Regions from separate parts of the Lysinibacillus sp. BF-4 genome, predicted to be linked through region 1. Evidence: riboswitches for the same ligand, from Rfam matches in the RefSeq annotation. Region 1 holds a riboswitch; each other region holds the start of a gene.
What was found. A riboswitch is a leader RNA that binds a small molecule or an ion and turns the genes downstream of it on or off. The one in region 1 is predicted to bind thiamine pyrophosphate.
Positions count from the first base shown of each region.

Region 2: another riboswitch for thiamine pyrophosphate. It lies ahead of CH76_RS07530 (ABC transporter substrate-binding protein); the one in region 1 lies ahead of thiC (phosphomethylpyrimidine synthase ThiC).
Region 3: another riboswitch for thiamine pyrophosphate. It lies ahead of CH76_RS06330 (thiamine phosphate synthase); the one in region 1 lies ahead of thiC (phosphomethylpyrimidine synthase ThiC).
Region 4: another riboswitch for thiamine pyrophosphate. It lies ahead of tenA (thiaminase II); the one in region 1 lies ahead of thiC (phosphomethylpyrimidine synthase ThiC).

Region 1 is NZ_JPUW01000044.1:309-8,533, reverse strand. Features, by position in the region: gene CH76_RS11760 (iron ABC transporter permease) at 1-318, opposite strand, end outside; gene CH76_RS11755 (helix-turn-helix domain-containing protein) at 462-2,021, opposite strand; gene CH76_RS11750 (Na/Pi cotransporter family protein) at 2,121-3,731, opposite strand; gene thiC (phosphomethylpyrimidine synthase ThiC) at 4,247-6,028, opposite strand; TPP riboswitch at 6,156-6,270, opposite strand; gene CH76_RS11740 (AEC family transporter) at 6,320-7,246, opposite strand; gene CH76_RS11735 (DUF4085 family protein) at 7,340-8,225, shown strand, end outside.
Region 2 is NZ_JPUW01000018.1:10,323-18,547, reverse strand. Features, by position in the region: gene parE (DNA topoisomerase IV subunit B) at 1-1,096, shown strand, start outside; gene parC (DNA topoisomerase IV subunit A) at 1,099-3,504, shown strand; TPP riboswitch at 3,540-3,645, shown strand; gene CH76_RS07530 (ABC transporter substrate-binding protein) at 3,704-4,705, shown strand; gene CH76_RS07525 (thiamine-binding protein) at 4,717-5,007, shown strand; gene CH76_RS07520 (ABC transporter permease) at 5,007-5,762, shown strand; gene CH76_RS07515 (ABC transporter ATP-binding protein) at 5,765-6,505, shown strand; gene CH76_RS07510 (TatD family hydrolase) at 6,502-7,233, shown strand; gene CH76_RS07505 (GNAT family N-acetyltransferase) at 7,246-8,046, shown strand.
Region 3 is NZ_JPUW01000013.1:15,767-23,991, forward strand. Features, by position in the region: gene CH76_RS06295 (LysE family translocator) at 1-536, shown strand, start outside; gene CH76_RS06300 (N-acetyltransferase) at 527-997, shown strand; gene CH76_RS06305 (nitroreductase family protein) at 1,020-1,625, shown strand; gene CH76_RS06310 (ThiF family adenylyltransferase) at 1,661-2,677, opposite strand; gene CH76_RS06315 (thiazole synthase) at 2,674-3,438, opposite strand; gene thiS (sulfur carrier protein ThiS) at 3,441-3,644, opposite strand; gene thiO (glycine oxidase ThiO) at 3,659-4,720, opposite strand; gene CH76_RS06330 (thiamine phosphate synthase) at 4,732-5,283, opposite strand; TPP riboswitch at 5,329-5,437, opposite strand; gene copZ (copper chaperone CopZ) at 5,553-5,759, shown strand; gene CH76_RS06340 (heavy metal translocating P-type ATPase) at 5,814-8,195, shown strand.
Region 4 is NZ_JPUW01000032.1:1,710-9,934, forward strand. Features, by position in the region: gene CH76_RS10110 (CrcB family protein) at 1-186, shown strand, start outside; gene CH76_RS10115 (CrcB family protein) at 179-484, shown strand; gene CH76_RS10120 (SET domain-containing protein) at 467-841, opposite strand; gene CH76_RS10125 (hypothetical protein) at 959-1,840, opposite strand; gene CH76_RS10130 (deoxyribonuclease IV) at 1,993-2,883, opposite strand; gene CH76_RS10135 (DEAD/DEAH box helicase) at 2,896-4,194, opposite strand; gene CH76_RS10140 (4-hydroxy-3-methylbut-2-enyl diphosphate reductase) at 4,339-5,310, shown strand; TPP riboswitch at 5,380-5,469, shown strand; gene tenA (thiaminase II) at 5,497-6,183, shown strand; gene CH76_RS10150 (GNAT family N-acetyltransferase) at 6,371-6,886, opposite strand; gene CH76_RS10155 (MMPL family transporter) at 6,894-8,225, opposite strand, start outside.

The DNA of each region.
Region 1 (8,225 bases):
TGAGTCAGCTAAAGGATTTCGCGTCATGCCTTGCATAATCGCGCCCGCTACCGCAAAGCTCGCGCCTACTAACAACGCACCAAGTACCCGTGGTAAACGTAACTCTCGTATTACTTGTTGGTCATGCACACTAGCATCAAAGTTTGTTATAGCTTGCCATACATCCGCAAATGAAATCGTAGCCGCTCCGTATGACACCGCAACAATAATACTAAGTACTATTGCGACTGGACCTAACAGTAAAATAAGTGTCGCTGGTAGTGGCTTTGTTTTAATTTTCAGTTGCGGTACTGCAGTGACCGCTTCTTCCTTCATCATCCATCCTTCACCTCTATAAAATGGCAAACAAAAAGCAGTGCTACATCAGCACTGCTAAAAGCTCACTGATATTGATAATTATTATCAATTAAAATCATAGCAAGCTACTTATTCAATTACTATAGACAAATGACATAACTTCACTATAGATAAATATCAGATTGGCGTTGACCTGTTAAATAAGCCAATTGTATTTTCAACTGTTCTTCTAAAGCAACTCCCTCACTTGACCAAAAATCCTGCAGGGGCAAAATATGTACTTTCTTACGCTTCATTGCAGGCAACCCTTGCCAAATTTCATTGTATAGCCTAATCTCCTGTTCAGCGGAGTGCACTATGACAAACATCTCATCTGCCGCATATTTGGAAATATATTGCTCCTCAATCATAATGCCACGGTTAGGTGTGAGTACTTCTTTTTCAATACGCTTAGGCGCACGTAACTTTAGCATTTCAAATAAATTATAACCGCCCCTTGCGTTTGAGCGCCAAATACCAATGCGATTATGGTTGCGTAATTCGTAAACACCTACTGTATGATTTTTATCCATACCCTCTTGTAGCATAAGTTTTGCTTGCTCAATCTTTTGTTGGTAGCTAGCAATCCAGTCTTCTGCTTGTTGCTCACGTTGAAATAATTGTCCGATTAAGCGTACTTCTTCCAATCGATCATGCGTATCCCAATCTAATGCGATAGAAGGTGCAACACCATGTAGCCTTGCAATATATTCTTTATGTGGCACTTCATGAATAGACGCTAAAATTAGCGAGGGCTTATCACCATGCCAGTCAATCTCTTCACGTAACCAGTTTGGTGATAAAAATGTAGCGTCTTTAACATATGGTGTTAGTACATCTGGTACATTATAATAAGCAGATAATACAGCAACTGGTTCAATACCCACTGCTAGTAATGCCCCTGTAAATTGTAAGGACGCTACACGTTCTGTTGGCTGTACTACTCTAAATTTGCTAGGTGCGATACCAAATTGACGACTAAATTTTCGGCTGAGGTAGAGACCATCTTGATAGCCAACCTCTTTTGCTACTTCTTGAATGGTTAAAGAGGAACTACGCAATAATAACTTTGCCTTCTCTAAACGCACATGGGTTAAAAACTCGTTAAACCCCCACCCTACTTCTTTTTTAAAATACTCTGAGAAATAATTCGCATTATAACCAAAACGCTTTGCCATATCTTCACGGGTTAGAGGGTAATGTGAGTAGGTTTTAATATAATGCACCACATCATCAAACGTATGTTGCTCTGCATTATGCTCATACTGCTCAAACGCCTTATAAATCGCCGCCAGTAATTGTTGAAAATCATATACGTCCTTTGTTTCTTTTAATTGAGTGAGTGCGTCAGTAACAGGTACTGTCACACCTTCATAACAAATAAACTCATGCACAAAGCGATAAGGATTTACTTCATATCGCAGCTGTGGCACTTTTTTTACAAGGCTATAATTACGAAAGCGCACAATCGTATAGCTTCCCGATTTCACAGTAAGTGTAATTTTATTACGCGCTTGAATGACTAATAAATTATCATTCTCTAACCTAAAGAAGCGGCGGTCTGCTACAACCTCTACTTGCCCTTCCTTTACATATAAAATAATTGCCTCATCCTCATGAATGACACGATTTTTTGTACTGTCTTCTACATCATTTACTACATACATATAGTGTTGGTAGTTCATTACGTCCTCCTAATTGAATATCATTATCATTTATACTACCTATTATTACAGCAAAAAGCAAAAAAGCATCATTGCCTCGAGGGCAATGATGCTTGTTAATTAATACGTATCGTCTAGGATGGCTTCAGCAATATTTACTGCGTGGTCACCAATACGCTCTAAATTACTAATGATGTCAACAAACACAATACCTGCAGAGCCTGAACATACACCTTGATTTAAACGGTGAATGTGGCGCTTACGAAGCTTACGTTCCATCTCATCAATTTTATCTTCTTTTTCGATTACTTCATGTGCAAACTCTTCGCTACGTTGATCTAATGCTTTAATTGATAGGCTAACTGTATCAACTGTTAGCTCAAACATCTCAACTAATTCGTCCATTGCTTCTTCACTTAAGCGCACACGGTTATTGCCTTTGAAGTTAATTAGCTCTACTAGATTTTCGAAGTGATCACCAATACGCTCAATATCACGGATGCTATCAAGTAATGCATGGTGCACCTGTGAGTCTGTATTTGATAATGACTGCTTAGATAGTGTCACTAAATAATCAGTTGTTTTTTCGTCTAAAATATTAATTGCTTCTTCTAGTTGTGTTGTAAGGTTGGCGTGTTTTTCCTCGCCTGTTTGTAAGTATTTTAGTGTTTCTTGTAAACCTTGAACACTAAACTCACCCATACGTACAACTTCTTGCTTCGCTTGACCTAAAGCAATTGAAGGTGACTGCGCGATTAATGCTTCGTCTAAGTGCTTTGGCTTATACTCAATTACCGTATCCTCACCTGGGATTAACTTCGTAACAATATATGCCCATGCACCAATGAATGGCAATTGTAGCAATGTGTTAGCTACGTTAAACGAACCATGCGCAAATGCAATTTGCATTTTTGGCTCTAAGCCTAAAACAGCAGACAGCCATTCTACATAGCTTGTAAATAAACCTAAAATTAATAAGAAGACAATCGAACCTACCACGTTAAATAACACGTGAGTGGCTGCTGCACGACGCGCCGCTACTGAGGCACCTAATGCTGCAAGCACTGCTGTAATTGTTGTACCAATATTATCACCAAATAGTACAGGTAGTGCACCCTTTAAATCAATTAAACCTTCAGCATATAGCCCTTGTAAAATACCTACTGTTGCTGAAGATGATTGTACGATTAATGTGAAAATTGTACCGACAAGTACACCAAGTACTGGCGAGTCACTCATGCTTAGCGTCATATCAATAAACGCTGGGAACTCGCGCAGTGGCTTCATACCTGTACTCATCATTTCTAAACCGATGAATAAACCACCAAAGCCGAATAAAATTTGTCCAATATTTTGGATGCGATTCTTTTTAAAGAAGAATAGCATGACAGCACCTATGAATATAATAGGATACGCATACTCACCTACATCAATACCAATAATAAACGCTGTTACTGTAGTACCAATGTTGGCCCCCATAATAACACCAATTGCTTGTCGTAATGTCATAAAACCAGCACTAACGAGCCCTACTGTAATAACGGTCGTACCAGAACTCGACTGAATTAATACTGTTACAAAAATACCTACAAGCACACCCATTAATGGGTTAGTTGTAAAACGGTCTAAAATGTCACGCAAGCGGTCGCCTGCTGCTTTTTGCAGACCATCGCCCATATACTTAATCGCAAATAGAAATAGACCCAATCCTCCAACGAATTGGAATATCATTTCTTGCCAATTCAGCTCCAAAATATTACACCCTTTCCGCATAACTCTCAACCTACATTATTCCTAAAAAACTGTAGAAAGTAAATCACTTTTAATTGTTATCTCACAAAATTTACATTGCGTTTACAAAGTAGTAACAATTGCTTCATATAAACCTAAATTGGCTTAACAGTGCTGTGCTAAAATAATTATTTTTGCCACAAAAAAACTGTACGAAATAGCGCGTTAGCACTTTTCGTACAGCTTCACATGAACATGCAGTTTTAGGGATGACACAACAACTGCTTTAGCACTCGTTTTGTAGGAGGAACAGTGCTAAGGAAAATTACATTGCGTTTGCTACGATAGGTCCACCACAAACGAATAGTAGCGGCAATGCTTTGTAAGGTTTAACTGTCAACTTACAATAAACTTTCCTAAAGGAAACTTTATTGCCTGTATAAAACTTATCATGTTCAATAATCATTGTCAACAAAAAAAGTAATTTCGTCCGCAGACGAAATTACTTTTTTACTTTATTGGTAAACGCCGCCGCCTGATTTTTTAAATTCCTCAGCCTTCTCCTGCATACCTTGTTCAATAGCTTCAGTAGTATCTAGCTTATTGTCTTTCGCATAATTACGAATGTCCTGCGAAATACGCATACTGCAGAATTTTGGTCCACACATTGAACAGAAGTGCGCTGTTTTAGCGCCTTCAGCTGGTAACGTTTCGTCATGATACTCAGCTGCGCGCTCAGGATCCAATGATAAATTAAATTGATCGCGCCAGCGGAATTCAAAACGTGCTTTTGATAATGCATCGTCACGCTGTTGTGCACCTGGATGTCCTTTAGCAAGATCTGCTGCATGTGCCGCAATTTTATACGTAATTACACCCGTACGTACATCATCACGGTTTGGTAAGCCTAAATGTTCCTTAGGCGTTACATAGCAAAGCATCGCTGTACCAAACCAACCGATCATTGCCGCACCAATAGCTGACGTAATGTGGTCATAACCTGGCGCAATATCTGTTGTTAATGGGCCAAGTGTATAAAACGGTGCTTCATGGCACATCTCTAATTGCTTATCCATATTTTCTTTAATTTTATGCATTGGCACGTGACCTGGTCCTTCAACCATTACCTGCACGTCATGCTTCCAAGCAATTTCTGTTAGTTCACCTAATGTTTCTAGCTCTGCAAACTGCGCCTCATCATTAGCGTCCGCAATAGAGCCTGGACGTAAGCCGTCACCTAATGAAAAGGCAACGTCATAAGCCTTCATAATTTCACAAATATCTTCAAAATGTGTGTAAAGGAAGCTCTCTTTGTGATGGAATAAGCACCACTGTGCCATGATTGAGCCACCACGAGAGACAATGCCTGTTACGCGCTTTGCTGTCATTGGTACATAGTGTAAACGCACACCCGCATGGATGGTAAAGTAATCTACACCTTGTTCCGCTTGCTCAATTAGTGTGTCACGGAATACTTCCCATGTTAAATCTTCAGCTACACCGTTTACCTTCTCTAATGCTTGATAAATTGGTACTGTCCCTACAGGAACTGCCGAGTTACGAATAATCCACTCGCGTGTAGTATGAATGTTTTTACCCGTTGATAAATCCATAATATTATCTGCGCCCCAACGTGTTGCCCACGTCATTTTTTCTACTTCTTCAGCAATAGAAGATGTAACCGCAGAGTTACCAATATTAGCGTTAATCTTCACATGAAAGTTACGACCAATAATCATTGGCTCTGCCTCAGGGTGGTTAATGTTTGAAGGGATAATCGCACGTCCGCGCGCTACCTCATCACGCACAAATGATGGTTCAACGTTTTCACGAATCGCAATGAACTCCATTTCTGGTGTAATGATGCCTTGCTTAGCGTAATGCATTTGCGTTACATTAGCGCCCTTCTTTGCACGAAGTGGCTTGCGCTTTAAAGCAGGAAATACATTTTCATTGGCACGTGGATCATCTGCACGACGGTAGCCATTATCCTCTGGCTTGATGTCACGTCCCTCGTACTCCTCAACATCACCGCGTTCTACAATCCAATTACGGCGTAGTGCAGGCAAGCCTTTTGTAATATCTACCGTATAATTTTCATCCGTATACGGGCCGCTCGTGTCATATACGCGCACAGGGGCGTTGTCTTCTTCACCAAAATGACCTGTAGTTGGACTTAAACCAATCTCGCGCATTGGCACTTGAATATCTGGACGGCTTCCCTCTACATAAACCTTTGTACTACCATCAAAACTTGACATGATGGCCATGTTTTTTTCGCTAATTGTTGTTGTCATTACTAAAATCGCTCCTTTTGTTTGTTGGTAAAAGGAACCGACCTCGCATAACACGTGGGACATAAAAAAACCAGATTCTAAGAAAGAATCTGGTCATAGTCGTATGATTTAGAGGCACGCAAAAAAAGAGCGCGCTTACTAACTTCCCTACGCTGGTATGAGCCAGATCAGGTCCAAAGGGTAACGAAACTTCATCGCGTTTCTCTCTCAGCCCGACTCATCGGACCCCCCTAGTTATTACTTATTCAGTTGTGCTTCTTAGTATACAAGATAATACGCCCGAAAGCTACCTCACCCAAATAATACTTCTGCAACGTAAATAACAATTGTAACTGTAATACAACTTACAATTGTCGAAAATAATACGGTTTGTGCTGCTGTATCTGCATCAATATCATACTCAAGCGCAAGGCTTGAGCTATTGCGCGATGTTGGAAATGAGCTTGCGATAAATAACGATTTAGCTACAACACCCGTGAGCCCCAAACCAAAAATCACAAGCAATGCTGTTAATGGCCCAATAACTAAACGGGTAAAACAACTAACAAAAACGGTTTTATTAAAGATAGAGCGCATTTCAAGTTGCGAAAGCTGTGCACCTAATGTAATGAGTGCTACCGCCACAAAACCATCGGCAATATAATTCACAGGCAAGCTTAAAAAAACAGGTAACTCAATCTGAAATACATTCATCACAATACCAATAACTAACGCATGCACAATAGGCATCTTAAAGAAATCGCGTACAATGGCACTACCTGATTTAGTAGATGAGATTAAATTATATAAGCCGTACGTGTAGGTCGTCATATTTTGAAAAATAACTAAAATAACTTGAATAGCTACACCTATCGGCTGACTCGCAAAAATCATTTGCGCTACAGGTATACCGTAGTTACCTGAATTAATGAGCACGACACTATTTTTAAACACTGCCGCTTCTTGTTTAGGCAGTTTAAGCGCACCCGCTACAAGACGTGCCGTAATCATTTGCCCACCAATAAATAACACAATAAATAAAAATACTTGCCCTAAAACACTCATATTAATTTCAGTATGATATAAATTAACAAAAACAGCCGCTGGCATAAAACAATACGTAATTAATTGGGATAATGCCTTTAAATTAAACGTAAATTTCTTTTGTAATAAGCCACCCACCACAAGTAAAACTAAAATCGGGGCAACAATCTTAAAAAAAATCATGCCGAGATACATTTTGCCCACTTCCCTTCTTCTTTAATAGTATGTTCATTTTTTTCCATGGTCAATGTTTGCTATACTAAAGCACAAGAAAGGATGTGGCACAAAATGTGGCATTTAACTTATGAAGATTATTTACGCCAGCAATACGCAAACGCCTTAACCCTACCTGAAGATTGGGAAACGCTCTATACGTATTACCGCAATGACGGTGTTAATCCTGATCGCATACATACAGAGGAGCTAGAGGCAGCTAAGCTTCCATTACTTAAGGTGTTACCACAGCGTTTTATACCTTACGTAGAGGATGGCACGCTTAACCGCCCTACATTACCTAAAGATGTACGGGACGATTTTATTCAATGGCAAGCAGAAGAAACGGCGCGCTTTGAAGAAAAGCTAGGCCTATCTATGATTGACTTTACCAACATCCAAGAACAACTTGAGCCTAACTTTGCCGAGGTGATTGAAGGTGGGCTACATGATGCTATCATTACTCAAATTGTCGATGACCATATTTTTATTAATACAGAAGGTGGCTTTACAGCTAAAGCCTTTGTGATTTTGCATGTAGACGGGGCCATCTCACAACAAGGTGAGCTACACGCAGGTGACACTATTTTATACGAAGAAGTCCAGTTGACAGCAGAAGGCGTAGCATTACGTATGATTACCGAAAATGGGCAATGTACGCTTCATGCAAAACAAATTGCCGCAGACTTTTACTATCGCCCGATGCCCTACCACGAACTTATTGCCAATGAGGTACTGCCAGACGTCACCGCTAAGCAGTTTATCGAGGCGCTCGATAGTAATCTCGACTATACAGTCATTGCCAATCGTTATGCCTTACCCATCACAAGTTTTGTCATTCAAGGCGCTGAGCTTGCACAATTCTCAGGCGGCATAATTTTTAAAGAAAACAACGCGATTATAGCGCGTATTCATAATGAGGATCATGTCATCGCTCAAAGTGAAATTGATTGGTTATCTC
Region 2 (8,225 bases), on a different contig from region 1:
GGCGATGACACGTGTGTTTAACGAATACGCGCGTAAAATTGGCTTATTGAAGGATAAGGACAAAAATCTTGACGGTGCTGATATTCGCGAAGGCTTATGTGCTATTGTATCTGTACGTATTCCTGAGGGGATTTTGCAGTTTGAAGGGCAAACTAAAAGTAAATTAGGTACATCTGAGGCACGCTCTGCCGTAGATACGGTAGTAGCGGAGCAAGTACTATACGTACTCGAAGAAAACGCCGAGTTATCCGCTTCATTGGTACGTAAAGCGATTCGTGCGCAACAAGTACGCGAGGCAGCACGTAAGGCACGTGAGGATGCACGAAGCGGCAAGAAAAATAAAAAGTCAACGCTCTTGTCAGGTAAATTAACACCTGCACAATCAAAAAATGCGGCAAAAAACGAGCTATATTTAGTTGAGGGTGACTCAGCAGGTGGCTCCGCAAAACAAGGGCGTGACCGTACTTTCCAAGCGATTTTGCCACTGCGTGGTAAAGTCATTAACACCGAAAAAGCTAAGCTTGAAGATATTATGAAAAACGAAGAAATTGCCACAATTATTCATACCATCGGTGCAGGCGTAGGTAGTGATTTTTCGATAGATGATGCAGCGTACGATAAAGTTGTGATTATGACCGATGCCGATACTGACGGGGCGCACATTCAAGTATTATTATTAACGTTCTTTTACCGCTATATGCGCCCATTAGTGGAAGCAGGTAAAGTATATATTGCACTGCCACCCCTTTATAAAATCAGTAAAGGTTCAGGCAAAAAAGAGGTTTTTGAGTACGCTTGGACAGAACGCGACTTAGAAGAGGCCATTGCACGCATTGGTAAAGGCTACGTCATTCAGCGTTATAAAGGTTTAGGTGAAATGAATGCACCGCAGCTATGGGACACTACAATGAACCCTGCAACACGTACATTAATTCGTGTACGTATCGAAGACGGCGCACGCGCAGAGCGTCACGTAACGACATTAATGGGTGATAAAGTAGAGCCTCGCCGTAAATGGATTGAAGCTAACGTAGATTTTGGTATGGAAGACGATGCCAATATTCTCGAAAACGAATTCATTAGTGAGGAGGACTAATTATGCAAGAGAAATTTCAAGATTTACCGTTAGAAGAAGTAATGGGTGACCGTTTTGGTCGCTATAGTAAATATATTATTCAAGAGCGTGCGCTACCTGACGCACGTGACGGGTTAAAACCTGTACAGCGTCGTATTTTATATGCGATGCATACTGAAGGCAACACACAAGACAAGCCTTTCCGTAAATCAGCTAAAACCGTTGGTAATGTTATTGGTAACTATCACCCACACGGTGACAGCTCCGTTTATGAGGCAATGGTGCGTATGAGCCAAGACTGGAAGGCACGTCATATGTTAATTGAAATGCACGGTAATAACGGTTCCGTTGATGGTGACCCTGCCGCAGCTATGCGTTATACAGAAGCGCGTCTTTCTTCTATCGCAGGTGAACTACTGCGAGATATTACGAAAGATACGGTTGATGTTGTACCTAACTTTGATGACCAAGATACAGAGCCAACCGTATTACCTGCGCGCTTCCCTAACTTATTAGTAAATGGCTCAACGGGGATTTCGGCGGGGTATGCAACTGACATTCCACCGCATAACTTGTTTGAAGCTATAGAAGCCGTACTTATGCGCCTAGATAACCCTAAGGTAACTGTTGATGAGCTAATGACGGTAATTAAAGGGCCAGACTTCCCGACGGGCGGTATTATCCAAGGTACAGATGGTATTAAAAAAGCCTACGAAACAGGGCGCGGCAAAATTGTCGTACGTGCCAAAACTGCGATTGAGCAATTAAAAGGTGGCAAAGAACAAATCGTTGTAACTGAGTTACCGTATGATGTTAATAAAGCTAATCTCGTAAAGCGTATTGATGAGCAACGCCTCGACAAAAAATTAGATGGCATTGCCGAAATCCGTGACGAATCTGACCGCACAGGGCTACGTGTCGTGATTGAACTAAAAAAAGATATCCCCGCACAAGGGATTTTAAATTATTTATTAAAAATTACGGACCTTCAAGTGACGTATAACTTTAATATGATTGCCATTCACCGTCGTCGTCCTACAATGATGACGTTACCACTGTTATTGGATGCTTATATTGAGCACCAAAAGGAAGTCGTTAAACGTCGTGCTACGTTTGATTTAGCGCGTGCTAACAAACGTATGCATCTCGTAGAAGGGTTAATCAAAGCATTATCGATTTTAGATGAAGTGATTGCGAAAATTCGTGCCTCTAAGGATAAACGAGACGCACGACAGGGCATCATGGACGCATTCGATTTCTCTGAGGCGCAAGCTGAAGCAATCGTTAGCTTACAACTTTATCGTTTAACGAATACAGATATTACAGAGCTACGTGCAGAGCATGAGGCATTACAAAAAGAAATCGCGCTATTAGAGGGTATTTTACAAAGCCCTGCCAAGCTTATCGCTGTCATTCGACGTGAGTTAAAAGCTACGCAAAAACAATTTGCTGAGCCACGCCGCTCTTTACTACAAGCTAAAATCGAAGAGCTAGAAGTAACGCTCGACGTACTAGTACCAAGTGAGGAAGTCATTGTAAGTGTAACGAAGGATGGTTATATTAAGCGGACTTCGCCGCGTTCATATAGTGCATCAAGCGGTAAAGATTTGGCGATGAAAGAGTCGGATTATGCGCTCTTTGAACAACCAATGAACACGCAACATCACTTACTGCTATTTACCAACCGCGGGCAATATATTTACCAACCTGTACATGAGCTACCTGACATTCGTTGGAAGGACCTCGGACAGCATATTTCAAGTATCGTACCACTTGAAGCTGAAGAAGAAATTATTGCTGTACATGGCTTTGCGTCAATGGATAGTACTACTGACTTTATGATGACCGTGACCGAAGCGGGGCAAGTTAAGCGTACCGTAGTAGCAGATTATAAAGTTTCGCGCTACTCACGTGCGTTAAAAACAATGAATGTTAAAAAAGAGGATGCTATGATGGCAGCCTTTATTGTAACGGATAAAGACGAGGTAACACTTGTCACAACAGAAGGACAAGCACTGCGCTTCCGTGTAGACGAAGTACCGCCAACGGGCTTACGTACTGGTGGGGTTAAAGGTATGACATTAAAAGACGAGCGTGTTATTTGGGCAGATACTGTAGATGCCAACGAACGTTTAATTATCGTAACGCAGCGTGGGGCAGTTAAAAAAATGGGCATCGAAGAAGTTACCACAAGCAACCGTGCTAAACGTGGTGTACAAATCCTAAGCATATTAAAATCCAACCCTCACCAAATTGTAGCTGTCGAAAAAGACCGCAAAGAAGCACTACTCGTTATTGAAACTGAAAAACATCAAGAAGAAATTGCGATGGGCGATTTACCGAAAAATGATCGCCTATCCAATGGTTCCTTTAAAGTAGATCCAAAAACAGACGGTGCTATCCGCGCAGTCTATCATAAAATGCCATAGTATAACGATGCTATAGCTGTTATAATGAACGTTGAATAGTAATGTAGGGGAGCTCAAACATGAGCTGAGAGACCGAATTGTAGGAATACCCTTAGAACCTGATATGGTAAAACCATCGTAGGGAACATGTACAAATGCCTCAGTAGGGTGATACATGCCTACTTGAGGCATTTTTTTATGCAGAGGAGGCGATTTTCGCGTGAAGAAATGGTTCGTTACACTAGTATTGGCAACGATGGTGCTTGCACTTGCAGCCTGTCAAGCCAAGGACAAACCAAAGGAAGATGCAGCGGAAGATAAGCTTGAAAAGGTAACAATGGTGCTCGACTGGACACCTAATACCAATCACACAGGCTTATATGTTGCAGAGGCACAAGGATTTTTTAAAGACCAGGGCTTAGACGTTGAAATCATTCAACCAGGCGATGCAGGTGCAGATCAATTGGTTGCATCAGGCAAGGCAGATTTCGGCATTAGCTACCAAGAGGGTATTACACTAGCACGTACGCAAGGTGTACCACTTGTATCAGTAGCCGCAATTATTCAACATAATACATCAGGCTTTGCCTCACCAAAGGCAAAGGAAATTACCACACCTAAAGATTTTGAAGGTAAAACTTACGGGGGCTGGGGCTCACCTATCGAAAAAGCAGTCATCGAAACCATTATGAAAGCAGACGGTGGCGATGTTGCCAAAATGGATATTATTAACGCAGGTGACGCAGACTTCTTTACAATGACTGAAAAAGACGTAGACTTTGCATGGATTTACTACGGCTGGACAGGTGTAGAGGCAGAGCTACGTGGCAAAGATATTAATATGGTCTATTTAACAGATTATAGCGATAAGCTAGATTACTATACACCTGTACTATCAACTAGCGAAAAAATGATTGACGAAAAATCAGACATCGTTAAAAAAATGGTCGCAGCTGTTGCAAAAGGCTACGAATATGCGATTGAAAACCCAGAAGACGCAGCAAATATTTTACTCGTTGCAGCGCCTGATTTATCGCAAGACCTTGTGATTAACTCACAAAAATGGCTAGCTGACAAATACCAAGACGACGCTGAGCAATGGGGCGTACAAAAACTAGACGTATGGAAAAACTATGCGGACTGGATGACAGAAAATGGCGTGCTAGAGGGCGATTTTGACCCAGAGCAAGCATTTACTAACGAATTTTTACCAAAAAAATAAGAGGTGACATCATGACAAACTCATTAATTAGTGTACAAATCATTCCTAAAACCGAGAACGTAGCAGATGTAATTCCAGCAGTAGACGCAGCAATCGCTGTAATTGACGCTTCGGGCGTTAAATACGAAGTACATCCACTCGAAACAACGATGGAAGGCGATTTAACAACATTGCTTGCTATCATCGAAAAAATGAATGTAAAAATGGTTGAACTCGGCTGCGTCAACGTTATTACACAGGTCAAAATCCTATACCAACCATCAGGCATTACGATGGATACATTAACGGAGAAGTACCGCTAATGCATAAGGTGATGAAACGAGGCGGAGCAGTAATGTTCCTCCTCGTTTTATTTATCATTTGGGAAGCTGTTGTATGGTGGCGCGACATCCCGATGTGGCTATTACCCGCTCCGAGTGCGATTTTAGCTGAAGGGTATCGTTCATTTGGCGACTTTTCTGTGCATATTTTAGCTACAACTAAACTTACATTGCTAGGGTTAGCCATTGGCGCAAGCATTGGTTTTATTATTGCGCTCCTTTTGCACCGTATGCCACTTGTTAATCAAATGGTATACCCCTTACTCATTTTATCGCAAAACGTACCAACCATCGTATTAGCACCACTATTAATCATTTGGTTTGGCTTCGGGCTATTACCTAAGCTTATTATTATTAGCTTAGTATGCTTTTTCCCTATTGTAGTGGCGATGATGGATGGCTTAAAAAATACCGACCCAACATTAAAGCACTATATGCAAATGATTGGCGCAAATCGCGGGCAAACCTTTTGGAAGCTAGAGCTACCTTATGCCATGCCATCTTTGTTTTCAGGCTTAAAAATCGCGGCTACGTATAGCGTAATGGGTGCTGTAATTTCCGAATGGCTGGGTGCTAAGCAAGGCATAGGCGTATATATGACCTATGCGCAGTCATCCTTCCGCATTGACCGTGTGTTTGTTGCCATCTTTACGATTATGTTGTTGAGTATGGCATTATTTGCGCTCATACAGCTACTCGAGCGTATTATTGTAAAAGGACAAACAAGGGAGGTATAATTATGTTACTGCAAATTACAGACTTATCTAAAAACTTCGGTGAGGTTGATGTGCTTAATCATATTTCCTTACAAGTAGCAGACGGTGAGTTTGTTGCTATTCTTGGCCCTTCAGGTAGCGGTAAAAGTACATTATTTCAGCTAGTTGGTGGTATTACCGCACCTACAGCAGGTGAGATTTTATTAAATGGCAAAAATATTAGCGGCGAAAAGGGGCATATTAGTTATATGCCACAGCAAGCGTCGCTATTTCCGTGGCGTACGGTTTTACAAAATGTAGTGCTTGCTCAAGAGGTGCAACATAAACCAAATTATGAACAAGCAACCGAGTGGCTTGAGCGCGTGGGGCTTTCGCAATTTGCCAAAGCCTACCCATCAGAGCTATCAGGCGGCATGAAACAACGAGTCGCTTTTATTCGTGCGTTGTTAAGTGACCAAAATTTGCTATGTCTTGACGAACCTTTTTCGGCATTGGATGAGTTTACACGTCTTGATATGCAAAACTGGCTGCTGTCTGTATGGGAGGAACATCGCCGCTCCGTATTATTTATTACACATAGCATTGAGGAAGCCATTTATTTAGCCGACCGCATTGTTATTTTATCCAAGCGCCCTGCACACATTAAAGAGGAGATTACTGTCCCTTTTGCGCGACCACGTAATCAAGCAATGTTAGCAACGCCAGAATTTGTGGCGTTAAAGCAGCATATTTTCAGTCAAATGGAAACGAGGGATAGTGAATGATTGACGCACATATCCATTTAGATCAATACAACAAGGAAGAGCAAGCAACCTTGCTTGCGAGTGGTGCGTCGTTTATTACAGTATCTACAGATTACGCATCTTGCTTAGCTAATTTACAACTGGCTAAGCATCCTGCCGTACATAGTGCCCTTGGTTTTCACCCTGAGCAACCTGTCGCAAGTGCTGAGCAACAAGCGGCAATTTTTACACTTATCCGCAAGCATGCCTTTGATATCGTAGCGATTGGCGAAGTGGGCTTGCCCTATTATGAGCAAGTTGACCGCGATGCGCATATCGCTTTACTTGAGCGCTTTATTGCGTTAGCAAAAGAGCTAGACAAACCAATTATTTTGCATGCTGTCTATGAAGATGCGCAAGTAGCTTGTGATCTACTCGAAAAGCATCAGCTAACACGCGCGCACTTCCACTGGTTTAAAGGCGATGCTGCAACTATCACACGTATGATTGAAAACGGTTACATGGTATCGATTACGCCTGATGTATGTTATGAGCCTGAAATACGTAGCCTTGTTGCACGTTACCCGCTCTCACAGCTCATGGTCGAAACAGATGGTCCGTGGCCTTTTGAGCAGGAGTTTTCGGGTCAACTCACAACACCTGCTATGATGGCACGTAGCATTGAAGAAATTGCACACATTAAACAATTGCCAAAAGAACAAGTCGCAACACAACTTTACAACAACACCACAACATTTTACCGACTATAGGGAGGGTTTAGCATGGCATTTTTATCACTACAACAATTACCATTACCACAGGTTACTAAGCTATGGAACGGAGCCTTTGTTAATTATATGAAGCCAATGGGCATTACAGAGGATGTATTACAAGCGCGTATGAAACAGTACGCTATTTCGCCAGAGTATTCCACAGTAGCGACGATTGAGGATGAGTATGCGGGAGTAATGCTGTTTGGCTTAAAAGGCAATCTTGCTTGGATTGGTGGCATGGCAACATTACCAAATTACCGAGGCTATGGCATTGGCCGCTCATTAGTGGCACATGCGATTTCCTTAGCACAAAGCTTACATGTTAAAGAGTTACGTCTAGAGGTTATTGTAGGTAACGAAAAAGCCGAGAACCTTTACCGTTCGACAAACTTTACGATCATTAATACACTAGCTGTAGCTAAAGGCACGCTAGCGCATTACCGTGAGTCACCCATTCAATTAAAGCCAACACGCGTCAATGATTGGCATTTAGCTACGCAACCTAATAGCACCTCGTGGGAAACACGACTAGAGGCTAGCGATAATGTACATGACATTTATTTAAAGGAGCAGCGCCTTGGTTATATTTGTTTCCGTGAAGAGGGGAAGGGGCTATACATCCAGCAGTTTGTACTAGTAGAGCCAACACAAGCGCTTGTAGAAGCGGTGCTTACTGAGCTTCACACACTCTATGGCAATGTAAGTTGTAAAGTGCACCAAATGGATGCAGAGAGTGAGCTCTATAGTTATTTACAAACGCTCGGCTTTGAAGAACTGTACCAGCAACGTCAAATGACTTATCAATTATAATAAAAAAGGCATTCCGCTCATCATAATGCTTGAGGGAATGCCTTTTGTGTTTAGTAAATTGTTTACGTTCTTTACCTTGCTTTGTTAAGGTTGTGCGTTCATGCAAGCTCATACTTGCTGTGCCGCGTGCTTTTGTTACATCTTTACCTGTCGTACGTAAACGCGCACGACGTTTTTTT
Region 3 (8,225 bases), on a different contig from region 1:
AGAACGGTTTTATGCATGGCTGGGTAGTAGGGCTCGGCGGCATGACGATTGATTTATTGCTAATTGTGGCGCTATATTTTGGGCTAGCTTCAGTGTTAGCGCAACCCATTATTCAAAGCACGATGTGGTTAATTGGTGCTTTGTTTCTATTATATGTAGGTATTGATAGTATTAAGCATGCGAGTGATGATATTACGTTAGCAGGTGAGGCTAAAACGAAGTCTTTAGGTTCTTCCTACCGTAATGGCTTACTTGTAGCAGTGTCCCCAGGTAATTTAGTATTTTGGGTAAGTATTTTTGGCACGGTGCTCGCTAGCTCATTTGATGCGAGTGATAAGACAAGCTTTATTGTTGTAGGAGCGGGTATATTGACTGGTATACTACTACATGATATTGCCTTAATGGCAATTGTAGCGACAACGCGTCGCGCCATGAATAAAACAGCCATTATGTGGGTGTCTGTATTAGCAGGTTTTGTGCTAATTGGTTTTGCTGCATATTTCGGCTATGAATTTGGGAGAACGATATGGAACTAAAAAAAGTAACGACACAACGACAAGATTATGTACCACTATTATTATTAGCAGATGAAGACGAGGCTGTAGTTCATTCGTATTTACATGAAGGTGATTTATTTGAGTTGATTGAAGCGGGTGAGCGTATTGGTGTAGCGCTATGTATTGAGGCTGATGGTGCTATTGAGCTAAAAAATATTGCGATTGATGAGATGCATCAGGGGCGTGGCTATGGCAAATGGTTAGTTACGCAACTTTGTCGTCATTATAGCGAGTATGAGCGTGCTATTGTTGGTACAGCTAACTCAAGCATTGGTAATATTGCCTTCTACCAAAAGCTAGGTTTTACGCTTTATGATGTAAAGTGGCACTATTTTACGAAACATTATGCACAGCCTATTATTGAAGATCACATTCAAGCACAACATATGTTGATGTTTGAGCGCACTTTAATTGAAAATGGCAATTGCTCTTCGTTATAGTATAGACGAAGGGTGATGAAAAATTATGGAATTTACAACAGTCATTAATGAGCGCCGTTCGGCAAAAGATTTTGAGCCTAATGTGCCAATTAGTACAGAGCAACTTGAGGTTATGGTAGAAGAAGCGCAACTTGCGCCAACAGCATTTAATTTACAGCACGCCAAGTATGTTATTGTACGTGACGAAGCAGTCAAACAAGAGTTAAAAGAAGTTAGCCTTATGCAAGAAAAAATTACAAATGCATCTGCTGTAATCATTATTACAGGCGATGCGCAAGCCTATGATAATGTAGCAGAGATTTATGCACATACTTTGACAGGTGACGTGTTAACGATGAAAGAAGAAGTCATTCGTGATTTTTATGTACCAAGAGGTGAGAGTTTTGCGCGTGAGGAAGCCATTCGTAATGGTTCACTTGTAGCTATGCAGTTTATGCTTGTCGCAAAATCATACGGCTGGGACACATGCCCAATGATTGGCTTTGATAAAATTGAGGTACGTCGTATTTTAGACATCCCTGCAAATGAAGAAATCGTCATGATGATTACGTTAGGTAAAGCTGTGCCAATGGACGAGTACCCGCGCGGTTATCGTAAACCAGCACAGGAAGTTATTCGTTATAAATAAATAAAAGGGATTGCGGCTCATCGCAATCCCTTTTGTTATGCAAAGTATTGGTAATAAATCTTTTTAGCTTCAGTAACATCAGCTGTACCGTGTACAAAAACACGTCCATCACGAAAGGCTGTTAGTGTATAGCCTGTCACTTTAAACGTCAGTAAAAATTCGTTGTGATGTGTAATCGTTGCGCCCGTTAACTTGTTAGCTAGCATAGTTAGGTCACGTGTTGTATGGGTTGGTCGTATTTGTACCGTATCACGCCCACATAAAGATGCAAAGCGTGTAGTAGCATCTTGCTGTAAAAATGGATAGCTTGGTGAAGTACCGCAAGTCGGACAATCGTCTTTTTTTAAGCTAGCTACATCCATAGAGGAAAATGTGTTTTGCCAAACATCTAAGGAAAACACCGTGCCTCGCATAGCCTCTCTGTTACTTGTTAAATATTTCAACGCTTCAGCAACCTGCATAGCTGCAGTAATTTGAGAGGCTGAAGCTAAAATGCCAACTGTGTCACAGGTTGGGCCACTCGTAGGTAAGCCACCCATAATACAGTGTAAGCATGGTGTTTGGTTGGGCTCAATAAATAATGATAAACTGCTTGCGCCTACGCATGCGCCGTAAATCCACGGTACTTGGTGTTTGTGTGCCATATCATTAATGATAAAACGTGTATCAAAGTTATCCGTACCATCAAAAATAAGGTCAATTGTCTCCGTAGTTAACAGTTGTTCTAAAAAATGCACAGTAGCTTCTTGGTCATAAGCATAAACCTGTACATCTGCATTAACGGTAAGTAGTCGCTGCTTTGCAGCACTTGCTTTAGGTAGCCGCTTCACTACATCGCGCTCCGTATACAATGTTTGCCGCTGAAGATTAGATAAATCTACAAAATCACGATCAACTATCGAGATTTTACCAATGCCTGCTCGCGCAAGTAAGTCGGCTGTAGGTGCGCCAAGTGCGCCTGCACCAATAATGAGTACATGCTTTGTAGCAAGCGCTGCCTGACCGACCTCGCCGATAGGTGTAAAGCGCTCCTGTCTTGAGTAGCGCGTCATTTACTTAGACCTTCAAGAGGGCTTGAGGCTGTCGCATACGTTTTTTTGGTAATGCGCCCAGCTTCAAAACTTTCACGACCTGCGATTATCGCATGCTTCATAGCAGAAGCCATTTTAACAGGCTGTTTTGCCAAAGCAACTGCAGTATTAAGCAATACGGCATCTGCGCCTAGCTCCATCGCTTGAGCGGCATCCATGGCTGAACCAATACCAGCATCAACAATTACAGGTACCGTAGCTTGCTCAATAATGAAGCGGAGATTAACAGGGTTAATAATACCAAGCCCTGAGCCAATTGGTGAAGCACCCGGCATAATTGCGTGACAGCCTAGCTCTTGTAAACGTTTTGCGAGCAGTACATCGTCTGATGTGTAAGGTAAGACAATAAAACCCTCAGCTAATAACATTTCTGTAGCGCGTAATGTTTCGACAGGGTCAGGTAGTAGTGTTTTGTCACAGCCAATAATTTCAACCTTAATCATATCGCATAAACCAGAGGCCTTAGCTAGACGTGCAATACGCACAGCCTCCTCAGCATTTTTAGCACCTGCCGTATTAGGCAAGAGTTTAAAGTTTTTAACGTCAATTTGTTCTAAAAAATTAGGTTGTGTGGGTTCAAAAATATTCATACGACGTACAGCAAAGGTGAGCACTTCTGTTTCTGAGATGGTGACTGCCTCTTTTTGTGTAGCAAAGTCAGGGAATTTGCCTGTGCCTAAAAATAAACGAGAATTGAATGTATATGGTCCAATAGTAAACATCATTAACCGCCTCCTACAAATTGTACAATTTCGATATAGTCATCTTGTTTAATAGCGGTGTTATCTCGTACCGCTCGGTCTAAAATAATGCGATTTAATTCCACAATCGCAAGTTCTGCATTGAGTTGTAAATGGGTTAACAGTTCACCGATGTTTGTAACTGTTGATGGTACTGTAACCTCATGGCCATTAATCGTCAGTTGCATCCCCTCATCCCTCCTTATATAAAACGATATGGTGAAAATGGTGCGAGGCGTTGCTGAGCATTTACGTCACCGATTAAAGCCTCGCTCACTAGTTTTCCTGTAATTGCGCTCAGTAAAATCCCGTTACGGTAATGTCCTGTGCAACAATAAATATGTGGTGAAATCGCGCCTATTATTGGCAATTCATCTATTGTTTGAGGGCGAACACCGCACCAAGTTTCGATGATTTGAGCGTGCTTAAGGCTAGGCATCATAGCGATTGCGCGCGTTAATAATGATTGAATGCCGCCTGCTGTTACGCCTGCATCAGACTGATGAGGATAGCTTGTTGCACCGATTAGTACCTCATTATTTTTTTTAGGCACAATATAACAGCCGTCTGCTGCAAATATAGTGGTGCGAGGGGCACGTTGTACACGCAACATCATGCATTCGCCCTTAACAGGATACATAGGTAACTGCGGTACTAACTGTTTGCTCCAAGCACCAGCGGCAACAATGAGGTGTTGGTAGTGATAGTGCCCATTGTCTGTCGTTAATGTAGCAGTATTAATTTTACGTACATGCTCGGCAATAATTGTGCCCCCAAGTAGTTGTACTGCCTTTGTTAAAGCCTTTGTGAGCTGACGCGCCTTTACTTGGTGGTCACCAGTAATATGGATGCCTTGCCCTAAGTCGCTCATAAGTGGCTCGACCTCATTTGCTTTACGCCATAGTACAGGCGTTGCCGGTTGGGTAGTTAAAAATTGATATTGTTGAGTTAGGCTAGGCATATCACTAGGTTGCGTGGCTACTTTTAATAGCCCAGATGGGATTAGCTCAACATCAATACCTGTTAAAGCATCAAGCTCTGTAGCGAGTACGCTATGTTGCGCACGACTTTCAATAGCTAAATCAAATAAAGGTGAAGGCTCGCTAAATTCATTTTGCCCGCCAAGCATACCGCCTGCTGCAAGTGAAGCTGTCGTTGGCCCTGTCACATTAAAAATAGTAACGCTAAAGTTTTTCTTTAATAGCTCATAGGCGATGCTTAAGCCAATAACACCGCCCCCAATAATGGTGTAATCCGTTTGCATACCAACTCTCCTCAGTTAAAAAACATTGAAATTGCCGCAAATCCGCTTGCGCCTGTTGAGGGAAGTAAATGCTGGTTGGTTTTGGTTATACCGCCAAGCGCAATTACAGGTAACGTAGTTATTGCACATACCTCACGTAATGCTTGAAGCCCACGTGGTGGCATACCCTGTTTAGAGCTTGAAGGAAAAATATGAGAGAAGTAAATATAATCAAGTGCACGCGTTTCACAGCTAAGTGCTTCTTGTATACTATGCGTGGACTGCCCGCATAAAAAGGGAAAGTCATTGCCATTAATGTTAGCGTCCGCTGCAAAATGACAGCCAAGTAACTGAAAGTGCTCTGCAAGTTGCGGTGCACTATGCACAATTAATTTTTTAGCATCTGCACCTCGTGTTAGTAAAGTTGCAATCCCATTTGCGAGTTGTTGTGTTGTGAGTTGTTTTTCACGTAGTACAACAGCATCAACTTGCGGTAAAACGTTAAGAATTTGCGTGATGCTGGCCTCTGTAAAACCTACCCCTTTAGTAATCGCATGCTGCATATTATCTCCCTTTCTCCACAAAAAAGCCACTTCTCCCAAGGGAAAAGTGGCATGAAAATCCATATCAAAAAAACCGTACCACTTTCCTACGCCAGTATCATCTGGATCAGGTTCCAGGAATCCCAAAGTCACACTTTGATCTCAGCCTTTATAAAAGGCACCTCCAGTGGATTGCTATGCAATTATATTTAATTTACCACACTGCCTATTATTTTGCGAGTTAGAGTTTTTGACATACGTACGAGGGGTATGTTAAATTGGGAGTAGAAGTAAAAAAGGAGGTTGTTAGTATGGAAACAATTACACTTAATGTACAGGGTATGTCTTGTGGTCACTGCGTCAATGCTGTCGAAACAAGCGTTGGTAAAATAGACGGTGTATCTTCAGTAAAAGTAGATTTAGATGCAGCAAAAGTAGAGGTTGCTTTTGATGATGCTAAAACATCACAGCAAGCTATCGCTAATGAGATTGAAGACCAAGGATATGACGTAGTATAAGCGTGCTCTCGTAGCACGTTTTCTTTTTAGCTAAATGAGAGAGGAGTGAGGGATATGACACAAAAAGAAGCAACATTAAAAATTACAGGTATGACTTGTGCCGCTTGTTCGAACCGTATTGAAAAAGGTTTGTCACGACTTGAAGGTGTGGATGAGGCGACGATTAATTTAGCCCTAGAGCAAGGGCAATTAAAATATGACGCAAGTGTAGTGGATGAAGCTACTATTATTAAAAAGGTGCAAGCCTTAGGCTATGACGTAGTAACGGAGCATGCAGAGTTCGATGTTGTTGGCATGACCTGTGCTGCTTGTGCCAATCGTATCGAAAAACGTTTAAACCGTATGGATGGTGTGCAAAGTGCACCTGTAAATTTTGCGCTTGAAACAGTAAGTGTAGCTTATAACCCTGCGGAAGTTTCGATGAGTGATATGGAGCAAGTCATTACAAAGTTAGGCTTTACCTTAAAGCCAAAACAACAAGAGCAGCACACCGATCATCGCCAAGTAGAGATTAAAAAACAAACGCGTAAATTTATACTATCACTGATATTAGCACTTCCACTATTGTGGACGATGGTCGCGCATTTTAGCTTTACACGTTTTATTTGGGTGCCAGATGTATTAATGAACCCATGGGTGCAAATGGCACTCGCAACACCAATTCAATTTATTATTGGTTGGCAGTTTTATGAGGGTGCATATAAAGCATTGCGTAATAAAAGTGCCAATATGGATGTGCTTGTTGCACTTGGTACATCAGCGGCTTATTTTTACAGTGTGTATTTAGCTTTTAGTGGGCAACATGAGGCGCTTTATTTTGAAACAAGTGCAGTATTAATTACATTAATTATTTTGGGTAAATTATTTGAGGCGCGTGCTAAAGGTCGTTCGTCAGAGGCCATCAAAAAGCTGATGGGACTGCAAGCAAAAGAGGCAACGGTTATCCGCGAGGGGCAAGCAATGCGCATTGCCATTAGTGAGGTTGTACTTGGTGATATTGTACAGGTAAAGCCCGGCGAAAAAATCCCTATAGATGGTGAAATTATAAGTGGTGCATCCGCTGTAGATGAGTCAATGCTAACGGGTGAAAGTGTACCTGTGGATAAAAAAGCAGGTGACCATGTTATTGGTGCAACCCTTAATAAAAACGGTGCGCTACAAGTGAAAGCAACAAGTATTGGGCGTAATACAGCACTCGCTCAAATTATTAAAGTGGTTGAAGAAGCGCAAGGCTCTAAAGCACCGATTCAACGTATGGCAGATGTTATCTCAGGTATATTTGTACCAATTGTTGTAGGGCTAGCTGTTATTACCTTCATGGTATGGTACTTTGCAGTGACACCTGGCGATTTTGCAAATTCACTTGAAAAATTTATTGCAGTATTAGTGATTGCTTGCCCATGTGCGCTTGGTTTAGCTACACCAACATCTATCATGGCAGGCTCTGGTCGTGCCGCAGAGTTTGGGATTTTATTTAAAGGTGGCGAGCATTTAGAGGCAACTCAAGCAATTGATACTGTCGTTTTAGATAAAACGGGGACCGTAACAAACGGTAAACCAGTGTTAACAGATGTGGTTGCGCTTGGTGATGAAGTAACACTACTAAGCTATGTTGGTGCTGCCGAGCAATTATCTGAGCACCCGCTAGCGCAAGCTATTATTGAGGGCATCGAAGCAAAAGGTGTGCGTTATAATGAACCAACACAGTTCGAAGCACTTGTTGGTTATGGTGTACGCGCTGTAGTGGATAATAAAGAGGTACTCGTAGGTACACGTCGCCTTATGGACAATCATGCGATTGAGGTACAGGATACAACAGCCATGCAGGCCTTTGAACAACAAGGCAAGACAACAATGATTGTAGCGATTGATGGCGTGTACGCTGGACTTATTGCCGTAGCAGATACAGTTAGGGATACATCTAAAGCAACAATTAAGCGTCTGCACGCAATGGGGCTAGATGTTGTGATGATGACAGGTGATAACGAACATACGGCTAAAGCAATTGCCGAACAGGTTGGCATTACACATGTTATTGCGGAGGTTTTACCAGAAGGTAAGGCGGATGAAGTACGTAAACTCCAAGCGCTTAACAAAAAAGTAGCAATGGTGGGCGATGGTATTAATGATGCACCAGCACTAGCCACAGCCAATATTGGTATGGCTATTGGTACAGGCGCTGATGTGGCTATGGAGGCAGCGGATATTACGCTAATGCGCGGAGATTTAAACGGGATTGCGGATGCTATTGTGATGAGTAAAAAAACAATGGCAAATATTAAGCAAAATTTATTTTGGGCACTTGCTTATAATAGCATTGGTATTCCAATTGCAGCGTCAGGCTTCCTAGCACCATGGGTAGCAGGTGCGGCAATGGCCTTTAGTTCTGTCTCTGTTGTCTTAAACGCACTTCGTCTACAACGTGTAAAATTATAAAGTATAAGGAAATGCGCGAAAGCGTGTTTC
Region 4 (8,225 bases), on a different contig from region 1:
ACACGAACGAAGCGTTCTTTATTTTTTGGCACAGGTGTACTTGGGAGCTTTACGACTTTTTCGACCTTTAGCTACGAACTTACCCAACTGCCGTTAATTTGGGCTTCGGGTTATGTGGTAGTAACACTTATAGGTGGCGTACTTTGTAGCGCACTTGGCAGTCAATTAGGTGCGCGCTATGTTTAGTGTGGCAATTGGTGCATTTTTCGGGGCAATGTTACGCTTTTGGGTGAGTGAGCACATCACAAAAGGCACTTGGCTTGTTAATATCGTCGGCTCATTTTTGCTTGGGCTAGTTATTAGTTCGCCGTATCACTCATTGCTCGCTATTGGATTTTGCGGCAGTTTTACGACTTTTTCGACTTTTAGCATAGAGGTAGTGACACTTTGGCAACACAATAAAAAACAGGCTGTGCGCTATAGTATCGTTACAACGACACTTAGCGTAGCAGCCTGCTTATGTGGTTTATTTATCAAACCATAATGGCGTAGTATCTTCTTCATCACCATTATAATTAATCGTGATTTCCTCGCCTGCCGCAATATCTTTGCGTGCAAAGAAGTCAAACGAATGATTGTCAAAATTAATATCATAGCGTGCATTAGCATCATAAGCATGGTTAAATAACATGCCGTAGCCTAGTAACATCGCTGTATGATTTTTGCCATATTCAAAGGCATAATCCGCAAGTAGTGTTTTTTCGATATGCTCATGCTCAGCATTAGGGTAAGCAATTACAGGTGCTTGGTGTAGTAATGTCCCTTTTGTGATGGCTTGCTTTGCGAATACACCGCGGTTAAACTCGCCGTCGCTCAACGTCGACGTTTTAATTTCTATCATGGTTGTCTCCTGTTCACCGTTAAAATTTCGTACGCCCTATTCTCTCATGCTTTACGGTGAATGTACACCGAAGAAGCGCAAAAGCCCAAACCTCCGCTCAAGGTTTGGGCTTTTATCTTAAATGTCTTGGATATTATCGAAGTTAACCTTCTTCATATCTAGCTCTGGCTCTTCTTGATCCTCTGGTACATCTTCCTTAGCGATATACTCTACCGCAACCTCACCATAATCACTTACATCAAGCCCATGTGCAGAAAGGTCTTCCTGCTCCTCATGCTCGCCAACGCCATCACCAAATGATTTAGCTTCAATATCAACGATGCAATCAGGGTCAATATGGCTTAAATCTACCATTACTTCTTCTTGCTCCTCAGGTACATCGCGCTTATCAATATACTCAACAGGTAGCTCTGTATAAGCATCAACATCAAAACCAGCTGCTGTATACGCTTGTGGTTTTGATTTATCCACGCCATCACCAAATGAGCGCCCTTCGATATCGGTAAAATCATCACTGTCATACGTTGTATATGTGCCGTGGTAATCATGCTCTTCAACTGTCTGCATCATATCTTGATTAAAACTATCATCCGCAAACTCCGCATAATTATCCGTATGGTACAAATCTTGCTCAAGCGAAGTAAATAAAATCGTACGCTTACGCAATACCTTACCATTATCCGTTAACTGAATGACACATTTGCCGCCTTTTGGCAAAATCGCTAATTTATCAAAGCGCTCCTCTGCCTTATACAGTAAATGTGCTCGCGGCACAATCGGTAGCATCTCATCAAAGTTTAATTTTGGTGTTTGGCGTAGCTCAGATGACCACACCAACTCATTATCTTTTACTACTTCTAACACAGCATTGCTCAACTGCGCCCCTGTACGAATAACGAATACGATATTCGCATGGTTAGCTTCGTCACCTGGCTGAATGCGGTGCAATAGTAGTTCTTCTTCTTGAATTACGTCACACATATAAATAAATGTAGCCATAATTCTCCCCTCCTCAAAACACGCGGTTAATTTTTTAAATTTTTACTCAATTCAAGTATAATTCTTTTTTGGCAAAAAATGAAGCAACATCGCTTATCGCATAAAAAGAGCCGTCTGAAGTCCCTAAATTTAGGCACAACAGACAGCATTTTTTAACGTAATGCGTCAATGCGAGCTCGGTCAAAATCCCCAGAGCGTAGCATATCAATTTCGATTTTGTAAGGCGATTGCTTAGATTTAGGATTATCCGCTAATGCCACAAAAGGTGTTTCTAGGATTTTTGGTACAGCTGTAAATGCCTCATGATGCACGATGCTATGCAGTGTGTCAAAACCAATATAGCCAAAGCCAATATTTTCATGACGGTCTTTACCTGCGCCACGCTCATTTTTAGAATCATTAATGTGTAGTACTTTAATGCGCTCTAAGCCTACCGTTGTATCAAAGTTTGTCAGTACACCATCTAGGTCACCAATCAAATCATAGCCCGCATCATGCGTATGGCACGTATCAAAACATACCGATAAACGTTCATTATGCGTAACGCCATCAATGATTTTAGCTAGCTCATCAAACGAACGACCACATTCTGTTCCTTTACCTGCCATTGTTTCTAAGGCAATTTGTACAGGAAAATCTTGCGATAATACTTCGTTTAAGCCCTCAATAATTTTAGCAATCCCCGCTTCAGCACCAGCACCTACGTGTGCACCTGGGTGCAACACGATTTGGTCGATGCCTAGTGCTGCGGTACGTTCGATTTCGCTTTGTAAAAAATCAACGCCTAAGCGGAAGGTTGCAGGCTTTGTTGTATTTGCGATATTAATAATATACGGTGCATGCACCACAGCTTTTTGCATGCCATGCTCTTGCATATGCAAAAGACCTGCTGGGATATTAAGTTCCTCGATCGGCTTGCGTCGCGTATTTTGGGGCGCACCTGTATAAATCATAAATGTGTTAGCGCCGTAAGAAAGAGCTTCCTCACTTGCACCTAACAACATATCTTTACCACTCATTGAAACGTGAGAACCTATTAACAATTATCTCGCTCCTTATTTACCACGCGCGCGTTTGCGGCGTTCCTTACGTTTAATTTCGTCCATTTTCCAGCCCATTTTTTTCTTGTAGGCCGGTTTAACCTTTTTAGGTTTACGGACTTTTGATTTAGCAATTTGGTCAATCTCATTTACTTGACGCACACGGTTTTTACGTGCATGACGGTCTTTAAGCTCAACAAACTCACCATTAACAAGGTCTTTATGTTGAAGCGGAATGCCCATCTTATCTAAGCGTGCTACTGCATCCTCATCTGATGGCTCAAATAATGTAATTGCAGTACCTTTGTTACCAGCACGTGCAGTACGACCAACACGGTGAACAAAGAACTCTAAATCATCTGGAATTTCGTAGTTAATTACATGTGAAATCCCTTGAATATCAATACCACGTGCAGCAAGGTCTGTCGCTACGATGTATTGGAACTCAAGATCACGAATTTGCTTCATTACTTTACGACGGTCACGCGGACTTAAATCACCGTGGATTTGCCCTGTGCGTACACCATTTGAGTTTAAGAAGTGTGCTACGCTCTCTGCTGTTTTACGTGTATTAGTAAAAATGACCGCAATATACGGGTTAATGGCCTTAGCAATTTCTAGTAAACGTGCATTACGTGATTTTGAACGTGTTGGCACAAGATAGAAATCAATATTTTCGGCAACAGGGCGCTTGTCCTTCATATTAATATGAGTTGGTGCATCCATATATTTTTTAAGGAAAGGTTGTAATTTCTCAGGGATTGTTGCTGAGAACACGTACATTTCAAGGTTTTCTGGCATGCTTGATGCAAAGCCGTCAATTTCCTCGATGAAGCCCATGTCAAAGGCAAGGTCTGCCTCATCCACTACTAAAATATTAGCTGTGTGTACATGTAGGGCATTTTCTTTTACAAGGTCACGAATACGACCTGGTGTACCTACTACGATATGTGGTTGCACCGTTAATTTTTCGATATCACGTTTTTTATCCGTACCACCGATATATAGTTTAGTGCGGATTTCCGTGTGCGCTACTAATTGGTTAAGCGCCTCGTAAATTTGTTGTGCTAGCTCACGTGTTGGCGATGTAATAACCGCTTGTACCGTTTGCTCCCCTTCGTTAATACGCTGCACAATAGGTAATAGGAAACTATGCGTTTTACCTGTACCTGTATGTGCTTGTCCGATAGCACTCTTACCTTTTAAGATAAGCGGGATAATTTCCTTTTGAATTGGTGTTGGCTCTGTAAAGCCTAACTCAGCGATGGCCTCTTGTAAAAAAGGCTTAAATTGATAATCTGTGTATTTTGACATTGTAATGCCTCCTGACTGTTTCATTATTGTAACACGTTTCTACGCATTCGCCTATTATACATCATGTGTCAAGCATTGCTTTCTTTGTACTATTAACTAGTGTCCGTTATAATAGGGGCATGTAACTATGAAAGGGGCACCATGATGCAAGTAATTAAAATTAATCCTCGTGGCTATTGCTACGGTGTTGTTGATGCAATGGTTATTGCACGCAACGCAGCACTCGACAAGAGTTTACCTCGTCCAATTTATATTTTAGGGATGATTGTACACAACAAACATGTCACTGATGCATTTGAGGCGGATGGCATTATTACGCTAGACGGCGAAAATCGCTTAGATATTATTCGTCAGGTAGATAAAGGCACTGTTATTTATACAGCGCACGGTGTTTCACCTGAAATTCGTAAAATCGCGAAAGAAAAAGGCTTAGTAGCTATCGACGCTACTTGCCCTGATGTAACGGTAACGCATGACTTAATTGCCGAAAAATCAGCAGAAGGCTATGACATTATTTACATCGGCAAAAAAAACCATCCAGAACCAGAAGGTGCAATCGGCGTAGCACCTGACCACGTTCACCTTGTACAAAATCCTGAGGATGCCGCAGCACTTAACTTAACAAATGAAAAACTACTGGTGACTAACCAAACAACAATGAGCCAGTGGGATGTTCTTCACATTATGGAAGTATTAAAAGAAAAATACCCACATATCGAAGTACACCAAGAAATTTGCCTTGCCACACAAGTGCGTCAAGAAGCTGTAGCTAACCAAGCGGGCGTAGCTGATTTATTAATCGTTGTGGGCGACCCAATGTCTAATAACTCTAACCGCCTAACACAAGTATCAGAAGAAATTGCGCATACTAAATCGTACCGTATTGCAGATGTTGGCGAGCTAAAACTTGAGTGGCTACAAGGTGTAGATACAGTAGCAGTAACAGCTGGTGCATCAACACCAACACCAATCGTTAAAGAAGTGATTAACTTCCTTGACCAATACGATCCAACAAACCCTGACACGCATAAAATTGAGCGTACGGTGTCACTAGACCGCATTTTACCAAAAATTAAAACACCAAAACCAGTCGAAAAAATCATGCCAACCGACTGATAGGTAAGAGGACGAGCCACTGCGCCGTCCTCTTTTTTGACTTTACTTACGCGCTCACCTATGGTTAAGAGGAAGCACTAGGGGTGCCAGTTTGGCTGAGAGAGTCCCTTAGAACCTGACCTAGCTCATACTAGCGTAGGAAAGTGTAACGCCCCCGCTTCAAAAAAGTTTTAGGAGGCAATGGAAATGCAATTTACTGACCGTTTATTTACTAAGGTAGCGCCTGTATGGCAAAGCTATCTTGAGCACCCTTTTGTCAAAGGAATTGGTGATGGCACGTTAGCACATGACAAATTTATTCACTACATGAAGCAAGATTATATTTATTTAATCGAATATGCGCGCGTCTTTGCATTAGGTGCGGCCAAGGCAAATGACCTTAAAACAATGACGCTATTCGCTAATTTATTACACGGCACGATGAATTTCGAAATGGATTTGCACCGCGATTATGCCAAACAATTTGGTATTACACCTGAGGAACTTGAGGCAACTGAGCCATCTGCAACAATGACATCCTACACGAGTTACATGCTTAGCCAAGCACAACTAGGCGGTGTAGAAAACACAATCGCAGCCGTACTTGCTTGCGCATGGAGTTATAACTGGATTGGTACAGCTCTTGCAAAAATCCCTAATACTACAAGCCATGAGTTTTACGGCAATTGGGTACGCATGTATGCATCAGAAGAATTTAGCGCACTCGCTAACGACACTATCGCGATGATGAATGACGTTGCGCGTGACCTACCTGAGCATAAGCTGCAACAACTCGAAACCATCTTCATTACGACATGCTATTACGAATATATGTTTTGGGAAATGGCAGAGACTAAGGCCATGTGGCCACTTCCTGCCCTTGCACACCACTAAACAACAGCACGGCACTGAGATTATTCAGTGCCGTGCTTTTTTGTCTACATGGTCATTTACTGTCTATCATTTTTTTGTACACTGAAGCAATAACAAGGGGGATTTTTTATGAAAAAAATTATTAAAAACATTTCCTTTTGGTAAATAAAGGTCCTCGTCCTATTAACAAATTAGGACGAGGACTTTTTTAGTGCATCATAAACGGTTTACTATAACGCACTTCACCGCGCATAGAGAGCGGCGTTTGTAGCGGCAATACCATAAAGGCTTGTTGTGGCACTTCAAACGGAGCCGTAATACTAAATTGCGCGGCTGGCACAAAACCAAAGCGTGGGTAATATGTCGGGTGCCCTAACACAATAATCGCTTGATAGCCTAAAACACGGGCACGCGCAATAGCCGCTTCGATTAACCGAGTACCGAGTCCGTGATTTTGGTAACCAGGTAGCACACTAATAGGCGCTAACGCTAAAGCCTCCGCCTCACCTACATGAACGCGCGTCAACAAGCATTGGCCTACAACCTCCTCCTGATGTAGCGCTACTAAAGATAACGCTGGGATAAAGGCGTCGCTTAATCGCAAACGTGATACTAATTGATGCTCCTTGTGATCACTCATTGCCTCACGCTCAAAAGCAAGGCGCACCACATCCTCTGTATTGCTGTAGTGTTTTGGTTGTTCTTGTGTTAGTACAATATCCATGTCACTCCTACTTTCCATCACGCCATAATTTGCTTGGCCAGTATACTACCTTTCCTAAAGCAGCAAGTAATGCTGGGACAAGCAATGGGCGCACAATAAAGGTATCTAATACAATACCCAAGGCAGTCACAATTCCAAACTGCACTAATAATTGGATAGGTAGTGAAGCAAGAACCATAAAAGTGCCTGCTAAAATAATACCTGCTGACGTAATAACAGCTCCTGTTGAAGCTACGCCATTTTCAATCGCTTGTAAGTGATTAATACCATTTTGGCGGTTTTTCCATACTTCCGAAATCATAAAAATATTATAGTCATTGCCAAGTGCCACAATAAAGACAAAGCTATAAAGTGGGATTGCACTTGCCATTGCAGATTGCCCTAAAACATAATGAATAATTAGCCAACCTGCACCAAGCGCTGCAAAGAAGGACACCACAACAGTGGCCATTAAACTTACCGCTGTAACTGGTGCGCGTAAATAAAGCACTAACAACACAAATATAATCACAATCATCGTTGGTTGAATGAGTTTTTCGTCCGCTTCTTGTACTGTCTTTGTATCTACTTGCTCACTCGTTTCGCCGCCTAACCAAAAGGCATCAGCGCCAACAAGTTCGCCTAGATCTTGCTTCATTTGCCCTAAATCTGTCATCGCTTGCACAGCATACGGGTTTTCTTTTAAATCAACACTATATAATTGATAGCCGTCTGCTTGCTGCGGCTTAGCTACTTTGCCCACATAAGGTAAAGCGGCCAGCGCATCCGTAATATCCTCATCCGTTTTAACAATCACACTCACTGGTGCAAGCTCTCCTGCTGTAAAGTGTTCCTCAATAATTGCAAACCCTTCACGTGATGGCATATCTTCAGGGAATGACGATAATAAATCATAACTAAACTCAATTTTTGGCGAAACCGCCGCTAGTCCTACTAAAATCAGTGCGGTAACCGCAATGACTAACCAATGGCGCTTGACCGTAAAGCGACCAATTTTACGCATAATTCGGTGTGGTGGTTTTGGTGCTACGTAAGGTTTACCTTTCTTACTAGCGTGCGCTCGCGCCATTTCTTCTGTACGTGGGATAAATGGCCAAAAAGCATAACGCCCTAATAGTCCTAAAATTGCAGGAAGTAATGTAAGCACAGCGATCGCCGTAATTAAAATACCAAAACTAAATGGAATGGCAAAGCGATGAAACGCTCCGTAATTTGCTAGTAATAAGGTTAATAACCCAATTACTACAGTAGCCGCACTCATAATAATAGCGCCGCCTGCTGCACGAAGCGATTGAGTTAATGCCTTTAATTTATTAGGTTCTATTAATAGCGTATCGCG